DNA from 2 places in the Streptomyces sp. NBC_01006 genome. Region 2 is predicted to be linked to the other one. Evidence: predicted binding sites of a transcription regulator. Region 2 holds the regulator's gene; the other holds the start of a gene.
The links. Region 2 encodes HspR, which represses chaperone genes until heat shock. Its sites were predicted from a motif close to TTGAGNNNNNNNNNCTCAA; they were not measured.
Positions count from the first base shown of each region.

Region 1: a site for HspR is predicted at 5,415-5,433, ahead of lon (endopeptidase La). Genes of this name have one in related genera too.

Region 1 covers NZ_CP108700.1:5,515,906-5,526,511, reverse strand. Annotated here, with positions in the region: gene OG509_RS25445 (nitrate- and nitrite sensing domain-containing protein) at 1-1,135, opposite strand, end outside; gene OG509_RS25440 (protein phosphatase 2C domain-containing protein) at 1,607-2,380, shown strand; gene OG509_RS25435 (MarR family winged helix-turn-helix transcriptional regulator) at 2,435-2,887, opposite strand; gene lon (endopeptidase La) at 2,996-5,392, opposite strand; gene OG509_RS25425 (DinB family protein) at 5,552-6,106, opposite strand; partial or broken gene OG509_RS25420 (sulfurtransferase) at 6,089-6,937, opposite strand; gene OG509_RS25415 (hypothetical protein) at 7,125-8,141, shown strand; gene OG509_RS25410 (hypothetical protein) at 8,138-9,679, shown strand; gene OG509_RS25405 (heparan-alpha-glucosaminide N-acetyltransferase domain-containing protein) at 9,680-10,606, opposite strand, start outside.
Region 2 covers NZ_CP108700.1:4,389,272-4,399,877, forward strand. Annotated here, with positions in the region: gene dnaK (molecular chaperone DnaK) at 1-174, shown strand, start outside; gene grpE (nucleotide exchange factor GrpE) at 174-839, shown strand; gene dnaJ (molecular chaperone DnaJ) at 879-2,069, shown strand; gene OG509_RS20090 (heat shock protein transcriptional repressor HspR) at 2,072-2,524, shown strand; gene OG509_RS20095 (helix-turn-helix transcriptional regulator) at 2,616-3,629, opposite strand; gene OG509_RS20100 (hypothetical protein) at 3,956-4,270, shown strand; gene OG509_RS20105 (pyridoxamine 5'-phosphate oxidase family protein) at 4,443-4,856, opposite strand; gene clpB (ATP-dependent chaperone ClpB) at 4,985-7,585, shown strand; gene OG509_RS20115 (YbjN domain-containing protein) at 7,726-8,271, shown strand; gene OG509_RS20120 (hypothetical protein) at 8,282-9,412, opposite strand; gene OG509_RS20125 (pyridoxal phosphate-dependent aminotransferase) at 9,627-10,606, opposite strand, start outside.

The DNA of each region.
Region 1 (10,606 bases), 1.1 Mb from region 2:
TGTGCAGGGAGACGGTCTGGTCGCGGACCGCGTTGAGGTGGCGTACGACCTCGGCGAACTCGTCGTTGCGGCCGGTGAAGCGGACCGGCTCGACCGAGCCCTCCGGGGTGGCCAGCCGGGCCGCGCCGCGGCGCAGTACGGACAGCGGCCGGGTCAGCGAGCGCGCGACGGCCGTCGAGAAGCCGACGGCGACCAGGAACAGCAGGCCGAGGACCGCGACCAGCATCTCCAGCCGGGTCACGTCGTCGTCGCGCAGGGTGGCGAGCGCGGTGGCCCGCTGCCCGGCGAGGGTGGCCTCGACGGACCGCATCCGGTCGATGCGGGCGGTGAGCGACGGGGCGACGGCGGCGCCGTCGAGCCGGCGGTCGGCCGTGGACAGCGTGGGCCGTTCGGTGAGCCGCTTGAGGTAGTCGTCGGCCGTCTTGACGTCGGGTCCGGTGACGGTGGCGGCGAGGGTCTGGCGTACGTCGGGGCGCGCGACCCGGTTGAAGTCGTCGAGCGCGGCCTGCTCCCGTACGCGGGCCCGCTGGGCGGCGGTGCTGAGTTCGTCCGTGGCGGCCGTGTTGGAGGCCTGCTCGCCGCGGGGGACGGCCAGCGCGGCGAGCAGCAGTCCACGGGTGGCCGAGGCCTGTTCCACGGCCTGGCCGAGGGGGGCCAGCGGACGGGTGGTGGCGAGGGCGGCGACGGCGCGCGGCGGGGTCAGCTCGGCGAGCCGGTCGCCCGGCGCGAGCAGTTCCGCGATGACGCCCGCGTACGCCTGCTGGGCTGCGAGGGCGCTGCCCTTGCCGTCGACGGCCTCGGTGCGGACGGCCTGGACGCGGCCGAGGGCGCGGGCGAGCGTCTCGTCGGCCTCGTTCTGGACCTCGGCGAGCTGGCGGTCGGTGAGCGCGGTGCGCTCCTGGACGGGGCCCTTCGCCTGGGCGCCGGGGCGGCCCTTGGCCACGTACTCGACGACGGCGTCGCGCTCGTCGCCGAGGAGGTGCGCGAGGGTGAGGGTGTGCTGGGTCTGCTCGGCGAGCGTGACCAGCTGCTGGGAGTCGTTCAGCTCCCGTGTCGCGGAGACCACGGCTGGGGCGCCGGCCGCGAGGACGGTGAGGCCGGCGACGGCGACGCCGATGACGAGCCTGCTGCGCACGCGGACGGGACGTCCTGCGGGGGCTGGTCCGTCGGTGGCGGTGCCGTTCTTCCGAGACCGCTTCTTCTGCACCGGTGCTCGCAATCCTGTACGTGTGCTCGTGCTCGTCTACTCGTGTGGCCGAGGTAACGGCCGGTCAACAAGTAAACGCCCCCTGCCCCCTCGTACCGCCTCAGACCTTTGCAGTGTGTTGGGGAGAGAGCCTGACATCGCCCACCCGGCCACTCGAACGAGTGAACATCACGGATGAGTTGGCAACCAACTCGGCGGTGCGCCTACAGGGGGTCGTCGCGGACGGGTGGTTGAAAGATCGGTGAGGGCTTTGGCAATATGCCCGCCCACAGCCGCCGGAGGCCCGCCGAGCACCGCGCCGGCCGCACGGATGCAGTGCGTCGGGCGACCAGCTCATTGGTACGGACTTTTCGCCCCACCCCGGCTGTCCGGCACGTGCGGGGCGGGCAGAATGTCCGTATGCGCATCGACCTCGCCTCGGCCCCCGGCGACCCGGAACGCCCCAACGAGGACTGGCTATCGGCGGCGATACCCGCTGCGGGCGGTGGAGTCCTGGTCGCCCTGGACGGGGTCACCCCGCCGGGCGGCGAGGTGGGGTGTTCGCACGGCGTGCCCTGGTTCGCGGCACGGCTCGGGGGCCGATTGACCGAACTGTCCGGATCGCGGCGGGACATGCCGCTGGAGCGGATCCTGTCGGAGGCCATCCGCGGCACCGCCGACGCGCACCGGGACACCTGTGACCTTTCTCACGTGCGGACCCCGCAGGCGACGGTGGTGATGGCGCGGTGGGACGAGGAGTACGTGGAGCACCTCGTGCTCTCGGATTCCGTACTGCTCCTCGAAGCACCCGGCGGCGAGGTGACGGCGGTGCTCGACGACCGGCTGGACCGGATCCCGCGCGAGCGCTTGCGGACGCAGGCCTCGGCGGACGCGCTGCGCAACGCGGAGGGCGGCTTCTTCACGGCGGCGGCGGACCCGGAGGTCGCCGCCCGGGCGGTGACGGGCCGGACCCCGCGCGAGCGGGTCCGGGCGCTGGCGGCGCTGACCGACGGGGCGAGCCGGTGGACGGACACGTTCGGGGAGGGCGACTGGGCCCAGTGCCTCGCGGTGCTGCGGAAGGAGGGCGCGGAGTCCCTGATCGCCCGGGTCCGCACCCTGGAGTCGGACCCGGCCCGCCCCCGCACGCGCGGCAAGCGCCACGACGACGCCTCGGCGGCGTACGCGGAGCTGTAGTTGCAGCCGCAGCTGTAGCCATGGCCCCGGCCGCGGCCTTGGCTGCTCGGGCGGCTACTCCTCGCCCTGGTTCAACTGATGGAGCAGCCGGGCCAGTTCCGCTACCTCTCCCCGGTCCCAGTCCGCGAGCTTGCGCATGTACTGCTCGCGCCGGGCCCCCCGTACGCGCAGGAACCGCTCCCGGCCCTCGTCCGTGAGGCCGACGAGGAAGGCCCGGCCGTCGGCCGGGTCCGGCTCGCGCGCCACCAGCCCCAGCACCTCCAGCGCGCGCAGCTGCCGGCTCATGGTGGCCTTGCCGACCCCGAAGTAGGCGGCGAGTTCGGTGGCCCTCTGCCGGTCCGCGGCCTCCAGCCGTGTGAGCAGCCCGTACGCGGCCGGCTCCAGCTCGGGATGGAGCGCGCGGGCCATCTCCCCGGACGAGGCCCTGGCACGCCGGAGGAAGACGGACAGCTCCCGCTCCAGGGCAAGGAACTCCTGGTCTTCGCTTCCGTGCACGTCCGCTCCCATCGATGGTGTCCCGAGGCACCAGTATTTCGCAGCGCGCACGCCACCGGCCCGGGACCCCGCCGGAGAGGGGTCCCGGGCCGGTCGGGCGGGCCGGTCAGGCGGCTGCGGTCAGGCGGCTGCGGTCACCCGGACGGCGTCTGCCGCGAGGGCCAGTTCCAGGACCTGCCGTACGTCCGTCACCGGGTGGACCTCCAGGCCCTCCAGCACCTCGGACGGGACGTCGTCCAGGTCGGCCTCGTTCCGCTTCGGGATGATCACGGTGGTCAGGCCGGCCCGGTGTGCGGCCAGCAGCTTCTGCTTGACCCCGCCGATCGGCAGGACGCGCCCGGTCAGCGAGACCTCGCCGGTCATGGCCACGTCGGTCCGCACCTGCCGCCCGGAGAGCAGCGAGGCGAGCGCCGTGGTCATCGTGATGCCCGCGCTCGGGCCGTCCTTCGGCACCGCGCCCGCCGGGAAGTGGATGTGCACGCCCCGGTCCTTCAGGTCGGCGACCGGAAGCTCCAGCTCCGCGCCGTGCGAGCGCAGGAAGCTGAGCGCGATCTGCGCCGACTCCTTCATCACGTCGCCGAGCTGCCCGGTGAGGGTGAGTCCGGCGGCCCCCGTCTCGGGGTCGGCCAGCGAGGCCTCGACGAAGAGGACGTCGCCGCCCGCTCCGGTCACCGCGAGCCCGGTGGCCACGCCGGGGACGGCGGTGCGCCGCTCGGCGGGGTCCTGCGCGGACTCCGGGACGTGGTGCGGGCGCCCGATGAGCCCGCGCAGGTCCTCGGCGCCGAGGCGCAGCGGCAGCTCCCGCTCCCCCAGCTCGTGCTGGGAGGCCACCTTGCGCAGCAGGCGCGCGATGGAGCGCTCCAGGGTGCGCACGCCCGCCTCGCGGGTGTACTCCCCGGCCAGCTTGCGCAGGGCGTCCTCCTCCAGCACGACCTCGTCGGCGCCGAGTCCGGCGCGCTCCAGCTGGCGGGGCAGCAGGTGGTCGCGGGCGATGACGACCTTCTCGTCCTCGGTGTACCCGTCGAGGCGCACGAGCTCCATGCGGTCGGCGAGCGCCTCCGGGATGGCCTCCAGGACGTTGGCGGTGGCCAGGAACACCACGTCGCTCAGGTCCAGCTCCACCTCCAGGTAGTGGTCCCGGAAGGTGTGGTTCTGGGCCGGGTCCAGGACCTCCAGCAGCGCGGCCGCCGGGTCTCCGCGGAAGTCCGACCCGACCTTGTCGATCTCGTCGAGCAGGACGACCGGGTTCATGGACCCGGCTTCCTTGATGGCCCGTACGATCCGGCCGGGCAGGGCGCCGACGTACGTACGCCGGTGGCCGCGGATCTCGGCCTCGTCGCGGACGCCGCCGAGGGCGACGCGGACGAACTTGCGCCCCATGGCGTGGGCGACGGACTCCCCGAGGGAGGTCTTGCCGACGCCGGGAGGCCCGACGAGCGCCAGTACGGCGCCGCCGCGGCGGCCGCCGATGACGCCCATGCCGCGCTCGCTGCGCCGCTTGCGCACGGCGAGGTACTCGGTGATGCGGTCCTTCACGTCGCTCAGCCCGGCGTGCTCGGCGTCCAGGATCGCCCGGGCGCCGCGGATGTCGTACTCGTCCTCGGTCCGCTCGTTCCAGGGCAGTTCCAGGATGGTGTCGAGCCAGGTGCGGATCCAGGAGCCCTCCGGGGACTGGTCGCTGGACCGCTCCAGCTTGTCGACCTCCTTGAGCGCGGCCTCCCGTACCTTCTCGGGCAGGTCGGCGCCCTCGACGCGGGCCCGGTAGTCGTCGGACTCCTCCCCGTCCTTCTCCCCGCCCAGCTCGCGCAGTTCCTTGCGGACGGCCTCCAGCTGGCGGCGGAGCAGGAACTCGCGCTGCTGCTTCTCGACGCCGTCCTGGACGTCCTTGGCGATGGACTCGGCGACGTCCTGCTCGGCGAGGTGGTCGCGGAGCCAGGTGATGGCCAGCTTGAGCCGGGCGACGGGGTCGGCGGTCTCCAGCAGCTCGACCTTCTGCGCGACGGTCAGGAAGGGTGAGTACCCGGAGTTGTCGGCGAGGGCCGAGACGCCCTCGATCTGCTGGACGCGGTCCACGACCTGCCAGGCCCCGCGCTTCTTGAGCCAGCTGGTGGCGAGTGCCTTGTACTCCTTGACGAGCTCGGTGACCGACCCCGGCAGCGGATCGGGCAGCCTCTCGTCGACGCTCTCGCCCTCGACCCAGAGCGCGGCACCGGGCCCGGTGGTCCCGGCCCCGATCCGGACGCGGCCGACGCCGCGGATGAGCGCCCCCGGGTCCCCGTCGGAGAGCCGCCCCACCTGCTCGACGGTCCCGAGCACACCGGTGCCGGCGTACTTCCCGTCGACCCGCGGCACGAGCAGCACCCGGGGCTTCCCGCTCCGGACCGCCGCCTGGGCAGCCTCGACGGCCCCCCGCACCTCGGCGTCGGACAGGTCCAGCGGTACGACCATCCCAGGCAGCACGACCTCGTCGTCGAGCGGCAGCACGGGCAGAGTGAGCGTTACGGACGTCGAAGCCATGATCTTCCCTCCGGCAGTGAAGTTGAGCTATGCCGACTCAATGCATGTGCGCCCCCCAATGTTCCCCACCCCCCGTTCGCCTGCGGCGAACGCCCTCGGCGGCCCGCTGAGGGCGATCCGGGGCCCCGCCCCGGCCCGGGGTGGGGCGGCCCCCCGGATTCAGACGCCGATCGCGCCGTCGATCCGTTCGCGCAGCAGGTCGGCGTGGCCGTTGTGGCGGGCGTACTCCTCGATCATGTGGATGAGCACCCAGCGCAGTGACACCTTCCCCCGCCACCCGTCCTCGGCCTCCACGTCCAGGTCGGGCGCCGCGGCCGTGAACGACTCCGCGAACGCGACCTCGTCCCGCCAGGCCTCCCACGCCGCCGCGACGGCCCCCGGGCCGGGCACCGCCCCGTCGAAATCGCCGTCCGGGTCCGCCTCCGACGAGAACAGGGCCGGCGCCTCCTGCCCGGCCAGGACCTGGCGGAACCAGCGGCGCTCCACCTCCGCGAGGTGGCGGACCAAGCCGAGCAGCGAGAGCGTGGACGGCTCCACCGACCGCAGGAACAACTCCGCGTCCAGCCCGGCACACTTCAGCTCCAGCGTCGCCCGTTGCGCGGCCAGGACATCGGTGAGCAGCGTCCGCTCGTCGCCCGTCGCGGGCGCGGCGAACCGGCTCTCGGTGTCGGCGCCGTCGAAGAACTGCGCCCGCCGGCCCGTCACCGCGGGCAGCTCCGGGCGCATGGCCCAGTCCGTCCAGGAGCCGTCGTAGACCGCCAGGGCGGAGTAGCCGGCGAGGGTGGCGCCCAGGGCCAGGACGCAGGCCGTCACTCCCGAACCGCAGCTGAAGTACAGCCGCTCCCGGTCACCGGCCAACGCCGCGAAGGCCTCGCGGAGTTCCCCGGCGGGCCGCATCAGGCCGCCGTCCCGCTGGAGGTCCCCGAACGGCAGGTTCACCGCGCCCGGCATGTGGCCACCGCGCAGTCCCGGCCGCGGTTCGGGGGCCGCGCCGGTGAAGCGTTCGCGCGTACGGGCGTCCAGTACGAGCGCTCCCGGATCGGCCAGCGCCGCCCCGACTGCGCCGAAGTCCACCAGCAGCCCCGGCCGCGGCCGGGCCGTGAAGGAGCCGCGCGGGCCCTCGTACGCGGGTCCGCACTCCTCGACGGGCAGTCCGGCGGCGGTCCAGGCGGGCAGTCCGCCGTCCAGGACGGCGGCCCGGTCGAAGCCCATGGCGCGCAGCATCCACCAGGCCCTCGCGCTGGAGTAGACGCCGGCGCCGTCGTAGACCACGACGGTACTGGTGTCGTCGACCCCGAGCCCGCGCAGCGCCTCCTCGAAGGCGGCGGCTGCGGGCATGGTGTGCGGGGCGGGGGCGTCGTGATCGGACAGGGCGCCGTCGAGGTCGAAGGGCCGGGCCCCCGGGATCCGCCGGCCGGCGCCGCGGTGGGCGCCGACGGAGGCGTCGAACACGACGAGCCCCGGCTCGCCGAGCCGGCCGGCCAGCCAGTCCGCCCCGACCAGCGGTCCTGGCCGGGCGGGAGCGTCCGCGGCGTGGCGGGACATGGTCATACGGCACCTCCGAGTGGGTCGGCGGGCCGTGCAGCCGCAGGGGCCCGACGCACATCGTCACCACCGACCGGGACCTCGTCCACGATCTCGTTTCGGATCGGCTGTTTTTCGCCTCTGCTCCGCGCCCCGGGTGCCTCACCATGGCGGTTCCCGGGAGACGGGGCCAAGGCTTGGGGGAGCCGTGACGGAGACGACCAGCGAGCAGCAAGAACCGGCGGGGGAGCCCGAGAGCGTCGTCGGGACCGAGTCCGAGTCCGATGTCGGACCGACCGAGCAGGACGAACAGGTCGAACAGGTGGCGGTCGACACCGCCGACGAGCCGGAGACCGAATCCGAGCCCGAAGCGGCCACTCCGCCCGAAGAGCCGGAACCGGAAGCGGAACCGGAAGCGGAAGCGGAACCGGAAGACCAACGGCTCGGAAAGCGGCTGCGGGGGCAGCTGCGGACGCTCGCGCTCGCCGGCGCCGGAGTGGCGCTCAGCGCCGTGGTCGCGGCGGTCGTCTCGGCGTACCTCGACATCTGGTCCGTACGGGAACCACCGCCCGGCGCCCCGCGCATCACGGCCGCCTCCGAGGTCTGGTGGGACCTGTTGAGCGACCACCACCTCGTACGGACCGCGCCCGGATCCACGTACGACAAGGAACCGCTCCTCTTCGGCGACGCCCAGGACACCCTCGCCCACATGGTCACCGAGGGCGGGGCCGACGCGGGCAGGATGCGGATCCGGCTGATCCTCACGAACTTCACCCGGACGCCCGCCACCATCACCTCCGTCCGGGCCCGCATCGAACGCACTCACCCCGCGCCCACCGGCCCGCTCTTCCAATGCGGCGGACCCCAGGGAAGCTCCGAGGTCAGCCGGGTGGTCCTCGATCTGTCCACCCCGCAGCGGCCCGCAATGGAGCAGGACCCCGAGGGGAGGCCGACGGGGCAGTATCCGAGCACCAAGGTCCAGGTGGCCGCCCAAGGGGACCCGGCCTACTTCGATGTCGAGGTCGGAACGGACAACGCGACGGGCCCGAGCGCCGTCGCCTACGAGTTCGTACTCGACGTCGCCTACACACAGGGGGACCGGCAGCAGCACCTGCTCGTGGACAACGCGGGACGTCCGTTCGTCCTGGCCCAGGGGGTCGAAGGCTTGTCCCAGGGATTCCGCTGCAACGCCACCGGGTGGAGCGCATTAGGGCAAGCGTCATGACACCCGACACCACAGCCGACATGACGAGCGGCAAGCCGAGAGGCCGGCGCCGGACCGTCATCACCGCGGCCGTCGCCGTCCTGGTCCTCACCCTGTGCTCCGCCCTCACCGTCGCCCTGCTGCGTGCGTTGTTCCCCGGCCCGGACGGTCCCGGCCGGCACGGCCTGTACGCGACCGGTTCACCGCTCCTGGGCGGCGACGGCTCCTGGACCGCCACCCTCCCGCAGCCCGGCCGACAGCCCCCGGCCGAGCTGATGCGCGGTGCGCTGGGCTGCGTTCCGCTGTTCCGGTGGGCCACCACGGCCCGCGCCGTACCCCGCGGGCAGGTCACCGTCGCGTACTCCGTCGGGGCGTCCCCGTCCCGCGCGGCCGTGGTCCGCGGGATCCGCGTGGTCAAGGGGCCGGCCGTCCCCGTACCCCGCGGCGACGACGTCGGCTGCGCCGGATCCGCGCGGGACGAACGGCTGGACGCCGTCACCGTGGCCCGCGGCAAGCCCGTGCAGCCGGTCCGCCTCTCCCTGGACCACGCCGGCGCCCATCAGGAGGCTGCGCTTCCGGTCCGGGCGGGCGGTACGGCCACGGGGCTGGTCACCGTCACGACGGCCGCCTGCACCTGCGCCTGGTGGCTCGAACTGGACGTGGAGGAGAACGGCAGGCAGGCCACCGTACGGGTGGACGACGGCGGCCGCCCCTTCACCCTGGCACCGCCGACGACCCCGCTCTCGACCTCCGCCGACCGGGAACTCCTCGGGGCGCGCCCGCTCTCCCGGGCCTTCGGCGACCCGCAGCCTTCCCCGGCCGGGATCTCCGTCGCAGCCGCGCTGGTCCCGAACCCCGACGGCTGGGAGGCCGAATCCGACGCCCCGCAGGACCCGGCGGCCGCCGTCGGTGGCGAAGCGCGGCTCGGCGGCGTGGCCTGCCGCCGCATGTACGACTCCGTGCTGCGCGCCGGCGGTGTGCCGGCCGCGGACCACGAACTCGAACTCCGGATCAGCGGTCCGCCCCTCGTCGAAGGGGCCGTACTGGACGCGTCGGTGCGGCTCGAAACCGTCCGCCTCGATGCCGCGGAGCGCCACCGCTACTCCTGCGCACGCGCCGGCGTGGACCCGATCGACCCCGTCGACAGGCCGGACATCAAGCGGCACGTGTTTCCCAACACCCTGCACGCGCTGGGGCCGTTCCCCAGCGGCTCGCTGAAGTACGACCCGAGCTGGCGCCCCGAGCGGGGTGTGGGCCTCTCGATGCCGCTCGCCAAGGACGAGCTGTTCTCCTTCAGTCAGGCGGGCGCGGACGGCCGGGGCACCTTCGGCATCAGCGCGGTCATCGCGCCCGAGGAGGCCACCTTCGGCATGACGGTGGAGGTGACGATCACCCTGCCGACCGGCGAACGCGCCTCCTTCACGCTGTCCGACCACGGCAAGCCGTTCCTGCTGGGGCCCGGCAAGGCCATGCTGAACCCGGCGCACCAGCAGGACTTCCTCGAACCGTTCGCCGGTCCGCACGCCCGTTACCAGGAAAGACTTCGCGACTCCCCCTAGCTAGGGGGAGTCCGTGCAGTGGCCCGGCCGGGCGTAGACGGCGATGCGGGCGCCCCGGACCTCGTCCACCGAGCACAGGTCGAAGTGCGAGGCCAGCGTCTGGCGTTTGACCGCCTCGCGGGGGTACGGGTCCAGCGGCTGGTCCGCCGGGTCCTGGAGGGCCACCACCCGGGGGGTGTCCACCAGGCGGGTCCAGATCTCCGCCGTCGGGAGCTCCGTGCCCTGGAGGCTGTGCGAAGCCGCCGGGGTGCGGTCCAGGGCCGGGTCGCGCAGGGTCGCGTACAGCTCGGGCGAGGACAGCAGCCACTCGCGCCGCCGCGACGGCATGAACAGTACGGAGTCTCCCGGCCGGGCCCGTTCCCGTACGGCGGCGGCCACCGCGAGCACGTCGTCCTTGCGGCTCTCGGGGGTGCGCAGCCAGAGCGACCACCATCCGAACGGCACCAGCAGGGCGCCCACCAGCAGCCACGGCCACCACCCCCGGGCCGCCGCCAGCCGGGTCCCGGCGAGCAGGGCGAGCCCGGCGAGCGCGTAGAGGACGTACCGGTCCACGTACCAGGGGTGGACGAGGGAGACCGCCATCAGCAGGCCGGGCGGGATCAGGGCCAGCGGCAGGGCGACCCGGACCAGTTCCCGCGGTACGACCGGGCCCCGCGCGAGCAGCAGCGCGGCCGCCGCGACCACCGCGCACGCCGCCCAGTCCCGCCAGCTCGGCCGGCCGAGCCAGCCCAGCTGCTGCTCCGCCTGCCGGGCGCTGACCACGGCCAGCGGCAGCAGCAGGGCCACCACCGCGGCGGCGCTCCACCGCCAGCCGCGCGAGCGCCGGGCGGTGACCGCGTGCGCGAGGAGGGCCAGTACGGCGAACTCGTGCAGCCAGCAGCCCAGCAGCAGGACCACGGCGTACGCGACCCACCGCTCGCGCAGCAT
Region 2 (10,606 bases):
ACCGAGAAGCTCGCCGCGGTCAGCCAGAAGCTCGGCCAGGCCATCTACGCCGACGCGCAGGCCGCCCAGGGCGCAGCCGGTGCCGCGGGTGACGCGGGTCAGGCCAAGCCGGAAGACGACGTCGTCGACGCCGAGATCGTGGACGAGGACAAGCCGAAGGGCGGCGCTGCCTGATGTCGGAGGAGACCCCGGGCTTCGAGGAGAAGCCCGAAGTCCCCGCCGACGGCACGCCTGACGACGCCGCCGAGCCGAATGCCGCAGCTTCCTCCAAGGAGGAGGCCGCGGCCCCGGCCGGGGACTCCGCAGCAGCACAGGATGTCGCTCTGCTTGCGCAGCTGGACCAGGCCCGCACCGCGCTCGGCGAGCGCACCGCGGACCTCCAGCGGCTCCAGGCGGAGTACCAGAACTACCGCCGCCGGGTCGAGCGGGACCGGATCGCCGTCAAGGAGATCGCGGTCGCGTCCCTCCTGACGGAGCTGCTCCCGACCCTGGACGACATCGGCCGGGCGCGGGACCATGGCGAGCTGGTCGGCGGCTTCAAGTCGGTGGCCGAATCGCTGGAGACCGCCGCGGCCAAGATGGGGCTGCAGCAGTTCGGCAAGGAGGGCGAGCCCTTCGACCCGACGATCCACGAGGCCCTGATGCACTCGTACGCGCCGGACGTCACCGAGACGACCTGCGTCGCGATCCTGCAGCCGGGGTACCGGATCGGCGAGCGTACGATCCGCCCCGCGCGGGTCGCGGTGGCCGAGCCCCAGCCGGGCGCGGCCCCCAAGTCCGAGTCGGCCGAGGCCGACGCGCCGTCGGACAAGGACACGGATGCCCCCGACAAGGGCTGATGTTGAACCAGTAGCGGTACGAGAGGAGGGACACCGGGGATGAGCACGAAGGACTTCGTCGAGAAGGACTACTACAAGGTCCTCGGTGTCCCGAAGGACGCCACCGAGGCCGAGATCAAGAAGGCGTACCGGAAGCTCGCTCGCGAGTTCCACCCGGACGCCAACAAGGGCGACGCCGCGGCCGAGGAGCGCTTCAAGGAGATCTCCGAGGCCAACGACATCCTCGGTGACGCCAAGAAGCGCAAGGAGTACGACGAGGCCCGCGCCCTGTTCGGGAACGGCGGCTTCCGCCCCGGTCCCGGCGGGGGCGGCGGCTCGTTCAACTTCGACCTGGGCGACCTCTTCGGCGGCACCCAGCCGGGTGGCGGCGCGGCCGGCGGCTTCGGTGGTGGCGGCGGCGGTCTGGGCGACGTCTTCGGCGGACTGTTCAACCGCGGCGGCGCCGGCCCCGGGACCCGTGTCCAGCCGCGCCGCGGCCAGGACATCGAGTCGGAGGTCACCCTCTCCTTCACGGAGGCGGTGGACGGGGCCACGGTCCCGCTCCGGATGTCCTCCCAGGCGCCCTGCAAGGCCTGTTCGGGCACCGGCGACAAGAACGGCACGCCGCGCGTGTGCCCGACCTGCGTCGGCACCGGCCAGGTCTCGCGGGGCAGCGGCGGCGGTTTCTCGCTGACCGATCCCTGCGCGGACTGCAAGGGCCGCGGCCTGATCGCCGAGACCCCCTGTGACGTCTGCAAGGGCAGCGGGCGGGCCAAGTCCTCCCGCACCATGCAGGTCCGCATCCCGGCGGGCGTCTCCGACGGGCAGCGGATCCGGCTGCGCGGCAAGGGCGCCCCGGGCGAGCGCGGCGGCCCCGCCGGTGACCTGTACGTGGTCGTCCACGTCGACGGCCACCCGGTGTTCGGCCGCAAGGACGACAACCTGACGGTCACCGTCCCGGTGACGATCGCCGAGGCCGCCCTGGGCGCCGACATCAAGGTCCCGACCCTGAACGGCCCCTCGGTGACGCTGAAGCTGCCGCCGGGCACCCCCAGCGGCCGTACGATGCGGGCCCGCGGCAAGGGAGCGGTCCGCAAGGACGGCACCCGCGGAGACCTGCTGGTGACGGTGGAGGTCGCCGTTCCGGCCTCGCTGTCGGACAAGGCCCGCGAGGCGCTGGAGATGTACCGCGACGCGACGGAGTCGGAGGACCCGCGCGCCGTGCTGTTCGAGTCCGCGAAGGGAGCATGATCATGGACGGCCGCCGCAGGAGCCACTACCAGCTCAACGACGACACTCCTGTCTACGTCATCTCGGTGGCCGCCCAGCTCTCGGGCCTGCATCCGCAGACCCTGCGCCAGTACGACCGGCTCGGCCTGGTCTCCCCGGACCGGACGGCCGGCCGCGGCCGGCGCTACTCGGCCCGCGACATCGAACTGCTCCGCACGGTGCAGGCGCTGTCCCAGGACGAGGGCATCAATCTGGCCGGGATCAAGCGGATCATCGAGCTGGAGAACCAGGTCACGGCGCTCCAGCAGCGGGTGGCCGAGCTCTCGGCGGCGGTGGACGGCGCGGCGGCCGTGCTCCAGCAGCGCGAGGCCCAGGTGCACGCTTCGTACCGGCGGGATCTGGTCAAGTACCAGCCACCGGTGCCGGGCAACGCCCTGGTCGTCTGGCGCCCCGCGCCGAAGCGCCAGAGCGACTGACCGCAGGTACCACCGGCTGACCGCGGGTACCGAAGAGCGACTCTCGTGCGCACAGGCCCCGTCCGGGATTCCGGGCGGGGCCCGGCCCGTTTCAGTCGCCCTCGTCCTCCAGGATCCCGGAGCGGGCGATGAGGAAGCCGAGCTGGGCCCGGCTGCCGCTGCCGAGGGTGCTGGCGAGCTTCGCGATGTGCGCGCGGCAGGTCCGTACGTTCATGCCCAGCCGGCGGGCGATGGCCTCGTCCACGTGCCCCTCGATGAGGAGCTGCGCGATGGTGCGCTGGACGCCCGAGATGCCCCCGCGGGTGTGCTGGTACGTGACTTCCTCCTGGAGCGGCACGGCGCGGTGCCAGAGCTGCTCGAACACCTTGATGAGGTAGTCCACCAGCCCCGGGTGGCGCAGCTCCAGGGCGACCTGGCGGTCGTCGCTGGCCGGGATGAAGGCGACGGTCCGGTCGAAGATGATGAGGCGCTCGAAGAGCTCCTCCAGCGTGCGCACCTCGACCTTGCCGGCCTTGAGGAGGTCGACGTACGCGAGCGTGCCGCGGCTGTGCCGGACGGTGTGCTGGTAGAGGGTCCGGATCCGGACACCGCGGTCGGTCAGCGGCTGGTCGCGCTCCAGGGCCTCGGTGAGCTCCAGGCTGGGGCGGGCGCCGCCGGGCTGGATGGTCAGCATCTCGGTGTGGCACTCGGCCGTGGCGAGGTTGAGGGCCGCGTTGATGGGGTCGAAGCCCTCAAGGACGGTGATGGCGTGGGTGCTCGCCGGATTCTGCGCACTGATGGCGAGAAACGGCTCGAAAGCCTCGGACAGTTCGAGTGAGTCGCGGCGTCTGTCGCGGATCTCGCGTTCGATCGGATGCAGCCGCTGTGCGAGTGCCACCGCCGGTGGAACCGGACGGAGGGAATTAACGTCATCAGGATCTGGCTGCAACAACGCCAGATCGAGCAGGCAGGGTGCCGTTTTGACATCCCCACGTGCGATACGTCCCGTGCGCAGCGCGCTCGTGTAGAGCCGTGCCCCCTCGCTGCACAGCTCGGTGACCGAGTGGGGATGTGTCGCTTTTATTCTGTTTGTGGTCAAATCTCCACCCCCCAGGGTCCTGAACATGCAAGAACATGATGCATCGTCCCTGTGGCAGCGACGTGCCTGAATGAGCCATCGTCTGACAGGCGGGGGAGAGGATTTCATCAAGTGAGGACGAAGCCGACCATGAACAAGAGAATGCTTCGCTCGGCGCTTGCCACCGTCATCTTCTCGGCTGTGGCCGGTCTGGGACTTGCCGGGGTCACCCTGGGGGGAACTGAAGGGGGTGCCGCAGACCTCCAGGCGGCGCCGCTGGAGGACAGCGGATGGCGCGCGGCACCGTTGGACAGCGGATGGCGCTCGAACCCCGCAGACGCCGAAGCAGGCGCCGCTGGCGTGGAGAGCGCGGCATGACCCCCGACGACCGCGGTTTCCGTCGCGAAATGGCCTCTGCCTACCGCTCCGGCTGGCAGTTCATCGACCTCGCCACCGCCATCCCCCACCCCGGCGACTCGCTGATGGTCACCCTGTTCGGACAGCCCATCGTCATCACGCGCGAGGAGGACGAGGACGTCCGGGCGTACCGCTGCCTGCGCCGCCCCCGCGGCGCGCCGCAGCCCGTCCGCTGCGAGGTGCGCTACGGAATGGTCTTCGTCAACCTTGATCAGCGCGACCACCAGCTCTTCGAACCCGATATCACCACCGCCACCCCCCGCAGTGCCTGAAGCGATTCCCCCGTCGTTGCAGATCGCTCCAGGTGCTTCCCCCACACAACGGCGCCATCGTGGACCTGACCACGATGGCGCCGTTGTGATGTCCGCGTCCAGTGCTTGAACCGGACAAGGTGAAAACCGAACTGTTCCGCCGGTTCCGACGCGTCCGGTCGCCGGCGTCGGTTCAGGCCCGGCCCATCGCCCGGTCGAGGGTGATCTCCAGGACGACCCGGTCCGGATTGGGCGACGGCGTCCGCCCGTAGCGCTCCGCGTAGCGCGCCACCGCCTCGGCGACCGAGGCCTCGTCCGTACGGACCACCGCGTGCCCCTCCAGGGTCGCCCAGCGCCGCCCCGCCATCTGGCACACCGCGACCCGCGCCGGGCCCGCCTGCGTCCCCTGCGCCGCCAGCACGTTGCGGATCTTCTTGCTGTTCTTGTTGCTGATCACCCGGGCCAGGCCGGCCTCCGGGTCGTACGTGACGCCCACCGGCACCACGTGCGGGGTCCCGTCGGGGCGCGGGGTGGTCAGCGTGCAGACGTGCCGCTCCCGCCAGAAGGCGAGGTACTCGGGCGTCGGGTTGAGTACGTCAAGAGCCATGGCCCGAGGGTACGGGAGGGCGCCGATTCTGCCCTTGAGTGGAATAGACTCAACTTTGCGGACGCTGCCATACTCAAAGAGCGGGACTCAAACCCCGTGTCCGACCTGTCTGAGAGGAGAAGTCGCACGTGGATGCCGAGCTGACCAACAAGAGCCGGGACGCCCTGAACGCCGCCACCAGCCGCGCCGTGAAGGACGGCCACGCGGACCTGACCCCGGCGCACCTGCTGCTGGCCCTGCTGGCCGGCGAGGAGAACGAGAACATCACCGACCTCCTCGCGGCCACCGAGGCCGACCAGGCGGCGGTCAGGAACGGCGCCGAGCGGCTGCTGGCCGCCCTGCCCAGCGTCACGGGCTCCACGGTCGCGCCCCCGCAGCCCACCCGCGAGCTGCTCGCCGTACTCGCCGAGGCCGACCAGCGGGCCGGGAAGCTCGGCGACGAGTACCTCTCCACCGAACACCTCCTCATCGCGATCGCCGCCAAGGGCGGCGCGGCCGGTGAGGTCCTTTCCACGCAGGGCGCGACGGCGAAGAAGCTGCTGGACGCCTTCGAGAACGCACGAGGAGGACGGCGGGTGACCACCCCCGACCCCGAGGGTCAGTACAAGGCCCTCGAAAAGTTCGGCACGGACTTCACGGCGGCCGCCCGCGAGGGCAAGCTCGACCCGGTCATCGGCCGCGACCAGGAGATCCGGCGCGTCGTCCAGGTCCTGTCGCGGCGTACGAAGAACAACCCGGTGCTGATCGGCGAGCCGGGCGTCGGCAAGACGGCCGTGGTCGAGGGCCTCGCGCAGCGCATCGTCAAGGGCGACGTCCCCGAGTCCCTGAAGAACAAGCGGCTGGTCTCCCTCGACCTCGGTGCGATGGTCGCGGGGGCGAAGTACCGCGGCGAGTTCGAGGAGCGGCTGAAGACGGTCCTCGCGGAGATCAAGTCCAGCGACGGCCAGATCATCACCTTCATCGACGAGCTGCACACCGTCGTCGGCGCGGGCGCCGGCGGGGATTCGGCGATGGACGCGGGCAACATGCTCAAGCCGATGCTGGCCCGCGGCGAGCTGCGCATGGTCGGCGCGACCACGCTGGACGAGTACCGCGAGCGCATCGAGAAGGACCCGGCGCTGGAGCGGCGCTTCCAGCAGGTGCTGGTGGCGGAGCCGTCCGTAGAGGACACGATCGCGATCCTGCGCGGGCTCAAGGGCCGCTACGAGGCCCACCACAAGGTGGTCATCAACGACAGCGCGCTGGTGGCCGCGGCGACCCTCTCCGACCGCTACATCACCTCCCGCTTCCTGCCCGACAAGGCCATCGACCTGGTCGACGAGGCCGCGTCCCGGCTGCGCATGGAGATCGACTCCTCTCCGCTGGAGATCGACGAGCTCCAGCGCTCGGTCGACCGCCTGCGGATGGAGGAGCTGGCGCTGAAGAACGAGTCCGACCCGGCCTCGATCGAGCGTCTGGAGAAGATCCGCAAGGACCTCGCCGACAAGGAGGAGGACCTGCGGGGGCTGACCGCCCGCTGGGAGAAGGAGAAGCAGTCCCTCAACCGCGTCGGTGAGCTCAAGGAGCGTCTGGACGACCTGCGCGGCCAGGCCGAGCGCGCGCAGCGCGACGGAGACTTCGACACCGCCTCCAAGGTGCTCTACGGGGAGATCCCGACGCTGGAGCGCGAGCTGGCGGAGGCCACCGAGGAGGAGGAAGAGGCCTCCAAGACCGGAACCTCCAAGTCCGCGATGGTCAAGGACGAGGTCGGCCCCGACGACATCGCGGACGTGGTGGGTGCCTGGACCGGCATCCCGGCGGGCCGCCTCCTCGAAGGGGAGACGCAGAAGCTGCTGCGCATGGAGGACGAGCTGGGCCGGCGTCTGATCGGCCAGGGCGAGGCCGTACGGGCCGTCTCGGACGCCGTACGCCGCACCCGGGCCGGTATCGCCGACCCGGACCGGCCGACCGGCTCGTTCCTCTTCCTGGGCCCGACGGGCGTGGGCAAGACGGAGCTGGCCAAGGCGCTGGCGGACTTCCTGTTCGACGACGAGCGGGCCATGGTCCGCATCGACATGTCGGAGTACGGCGAGAAGCACTCCGTGGCCCGCCTGGTCGGCGCCCCGCCCGGGTACGTCGGCTACGAGGAGGGCGGCCAGCTGACCGAGGCCGTCCGGCGCCGTCCGTACTCTGTGGTGCTCCTGGACGAGGTCGAGAAGGCGCATCCGGAGGTCTTCGACATCCTGCTCCAGGTCCTGGACGACGGCCGCCTCACGGACGGCCAGGGCCGCACCGTGGACTTCCGCAACACCATCCTGATCCTGACCTCCAACCTCGGCAGCCAGTTCCTCATGGACCCGGCGACCTCCCCGGAGGAGAAGCGCGACCGGGTCCTGGACGTGGTCCGTGCCTCGTTCAAGCCGGAGTTCCTGAACCGTCTGGACGACCTGGTGGTCTTCTCCGCGCTGAACGAACAGGAGCTGGCGCGGATCGCCGAGCTCCAGATCGCGGGCCTGGCCAAGCGCCTGGCGCAGCGCCGCCTGACCTTGGACGTCACCCCGGAGGCCCTGGCCTGGCTCGCCGACAAGGGCAACGACCCCGCCTACGGCGCCCGCCCCCTGCGCCGCCTGATCCAGACCGCCATCGGCGACCGCCTGGCCAAGGAGATCCTGGCGGGCGAGGTCCGCGACGGGGACACCGTCCGCGTCGACGTGGCGGGCGAGGACCTGATCGTCGGCAAGGCGATGTAGCCGGCCGCGGGGCAGCGGGCACAGGTACCTCTTATCGGCGGCTTACTCCTGTCCGCCCTGCGCGGATCGTACGTGCGGGGGTGGACAGGGGGTGGGAGCCATGGGGGAGGATGACATCATCCGCACGAAGGGAAAACACGGTGAGCATCGACCCGGCCTCGATTCCGAACTTCGGAGGGCAGCAGCCCGATCCGCAGGCCACAGGACCGGCGGGCCCCGTCGTCCCCGACCAGGATCTGGTCAAGCAGCTGCTGGAGCAGATGGAGCTCAAGTACGTCGTCGACGACGAGGGTGACCTCGCGGCGCCGTGGGAGGAGTTCCGGACGTACTTCATGTTCCGCGGCGAGGAGGAGCAGCAGGTCTTCTCGGTGCGGACCTTCTACGACCGTCCGCACGCGATCGAGGACAAGCCCCAGCTCCTCGAGTCGATCGACGACTGGAACCGCCGCACCCTGTGGCCGAAGGTCTACAGCCACACGCACGACGACGGCTCCGTCCGCCTGATCGGCGAGGCGCAGATGCTGATCGGCACCGGCGTCAGCCTGGAGCACTTCGTCTCGTCCACGGTCAGCTGGGTCCGCGCCTCCATCGAGTTCGACAAGTGGCTCGTGGAGCAGCTCGGACTGGAGAAGGAGATCGACTCCACCGGCGGCGACGGTGACGACAAGGACGGCGACGACAACTAGTCGCCCCCGGTCACAGCGGTACGCGGGCGACCAGTAGCAGGTACAGCCCGTAGCCGTACGAGAGCCCGGCCAGCCCCGCGGTCACAGCGACCGCGGAGCGCGGCCGGGCTCGCGCCATTGCGGCCGCGACCGGCATGAGCAGCGGGAACGCGGGCAGCAGGAAGCGCGGCTTCGACTCGAAGTAGCCGGCCCCGCCGTAGGTGATCAGCAGCAGGACGGCGGTGTAGACGAGCAGCGCCGGCGGTATCCGGTCCAGCAGCAGGAGCGCCGCCAGGAACCCGGCGGCGGCCAGGATCGCCACGGTCACGACGGTGGCGAGCGGTACGTGCCCGCCGGTCAGCACCCGCCAGATGCTGCCCGTCGTGTACGAGCCGAAGTCGAAGCGGGAGCCCCAGCGCCGCTGCACGGTGAAGTACCCGGCCGGATCCCCCGTGCGCGTCCCGACGGCGAGGACGTACGCGGCCCAGCCCGCCGGGGCCAGCAGCGCGGCCGCCCACACCTCGGGTGCGCGGGACCTCCGCACGAGCAGCGCGTGCAGCGCGACGGCGGTCACGGCGGCGCCGACGGCGATCCCGGTCGGGCGGGTCAGCCCGGCGAGTATCGCCAGGCCCGCGGCCCACAGCCAGCGCCCGCGCAGTACGGCGTACAGGGCCCAGGCCGCCAGCGCGGCCAGCAGCGGCTCGGTGTAGGCGAGGGTCAGCACCACGGAGTGCGGGGTCGCCGCCCACAGGGCCACCAGCAGCACCCCGACGCGTCTGCCGAGCACCAGCTCCCCGACCCGGTACACCCCGGCGGCGGCCACCGCGGCGGCGGTCCAGGCCACCAGCAGCCCGGCCCAGGGGGTGGCTCCGGCCAGCCGTACGAGCAGCGGGTACAGCGGGAAGAAGGCGTAGTCGCTCTGGACCAGCCCGGACCCGGCCCACATCTGGGTGCGGCCGTAGCCGTGCACGGCGATGCCGAGGTACCAGACGGAGTCCCAGGAGTACCCGAGCACGCGGACGGGGCTCCGCCCGGCCCACCACGCCCCGACGGCGAGCACCACCGCCCCGCCGATCCGGACGGCGGCGAAGACCCCGAGCGCGACGAGGGCCGCGGGCACCCTGCCGGTCCGGAGTTCCTGCGGCCGCACGGAAACCGACACACTGCCCGTCGCCGTCATGAACCCCGTCTTTCCCGCGCGTGGTGTGGAAGCCGTCCGGTCGAGGAGGGCCTCGGGCACCCTAAAGCTCAGGGCCTTCCGGGGGGCGTGAATGCCCTCGGAATCTCCGGTGAACTCGGAGCCGTCCGAGCGCGGCTCCCCGGGCCCGGGGAGCCGCCCGGACCCGGAGCCGCCCGGACCCGGATGCCGTCCGGCCTCAGAGCCCGCGCAGCCGGGCGGCGGCCTCCTCAAGGACCTCGGTCTTCTTGCAGAAGGCCCAGCGGACCTGGGTCGCGCCCGCCGCGCGGTCGTCGTAGAAGACCTGGTTCGGGATGGCGACCACGCCGCAGCGCTCGGGGAGGGCGCGGCAGAAGGCGAGGCCGTCCTTTTCGCCGAGCGGGGTGATGTCCGTGGTGATGAAATACGTGCCCTGGGGGCGGAAGACCTCGAAGCCCGCGGCCGTGAGCCCGTCGGAGAGGATGTCGCGCTTGGCGGAGAGGGCGGCGCGGAAGTCCTCGTAATAGGCGTCGGGCAGCTGCAGCGCCTCCGCGATGGCGTACTGGAAGGGGCCGGAGGAGACGTAGGTCAGGAACTGCTTGGCGGAGCGGACCGCGGAGACGAGCTCCGGCGGGGCGGTGATCCAGCCGACCTTCCAGCCCGTGAACGAGAAGGTCTTCCCGCTGCTGGAAATGGTGACCGTGCGCTCGCGCATGCCGGGCAGCGAGGCCAGCGGGAGGTGGGCGCCCTCGAAGACCAGGTGCTCGTAGACCTCGTCCGTGACGACGAGCAGGTCGCGCTCCACCGCCAGTTCCGCGATCGCCGCGAGCTCGGCCGGGGTCAGGACCGTGCCCGTCGGGTTGTGCGGCGTGTTCAGCAGGAGCAGGCGCGTGCGCGGGGTGACCGCGGCGCGCAGTTCGTCGAGGTCGAGGGTGAACGCACCGGCGTGCGGGCGCAGGGTGACCGGGACGCGGGTGGCGCCGGCCATCGCGATGCAGGCCGCGTACGAGTCGTAGTACGGCTCCAGGGCGATGACCTCGTCGCCCGGTTCGAGCAGGGCGAGCAGGGAGGCTGCGATGGCCTCCGTCGCGCCCGCGGTGACCAGCACCTCCGTGTCCGGATCGTACGAGAGGCCGTAGAAGCGCTGCTGGTGCTGTGCGACCGCGGTGCGCAGCTCCGGGATGCCGGGGCCGGGCGGGT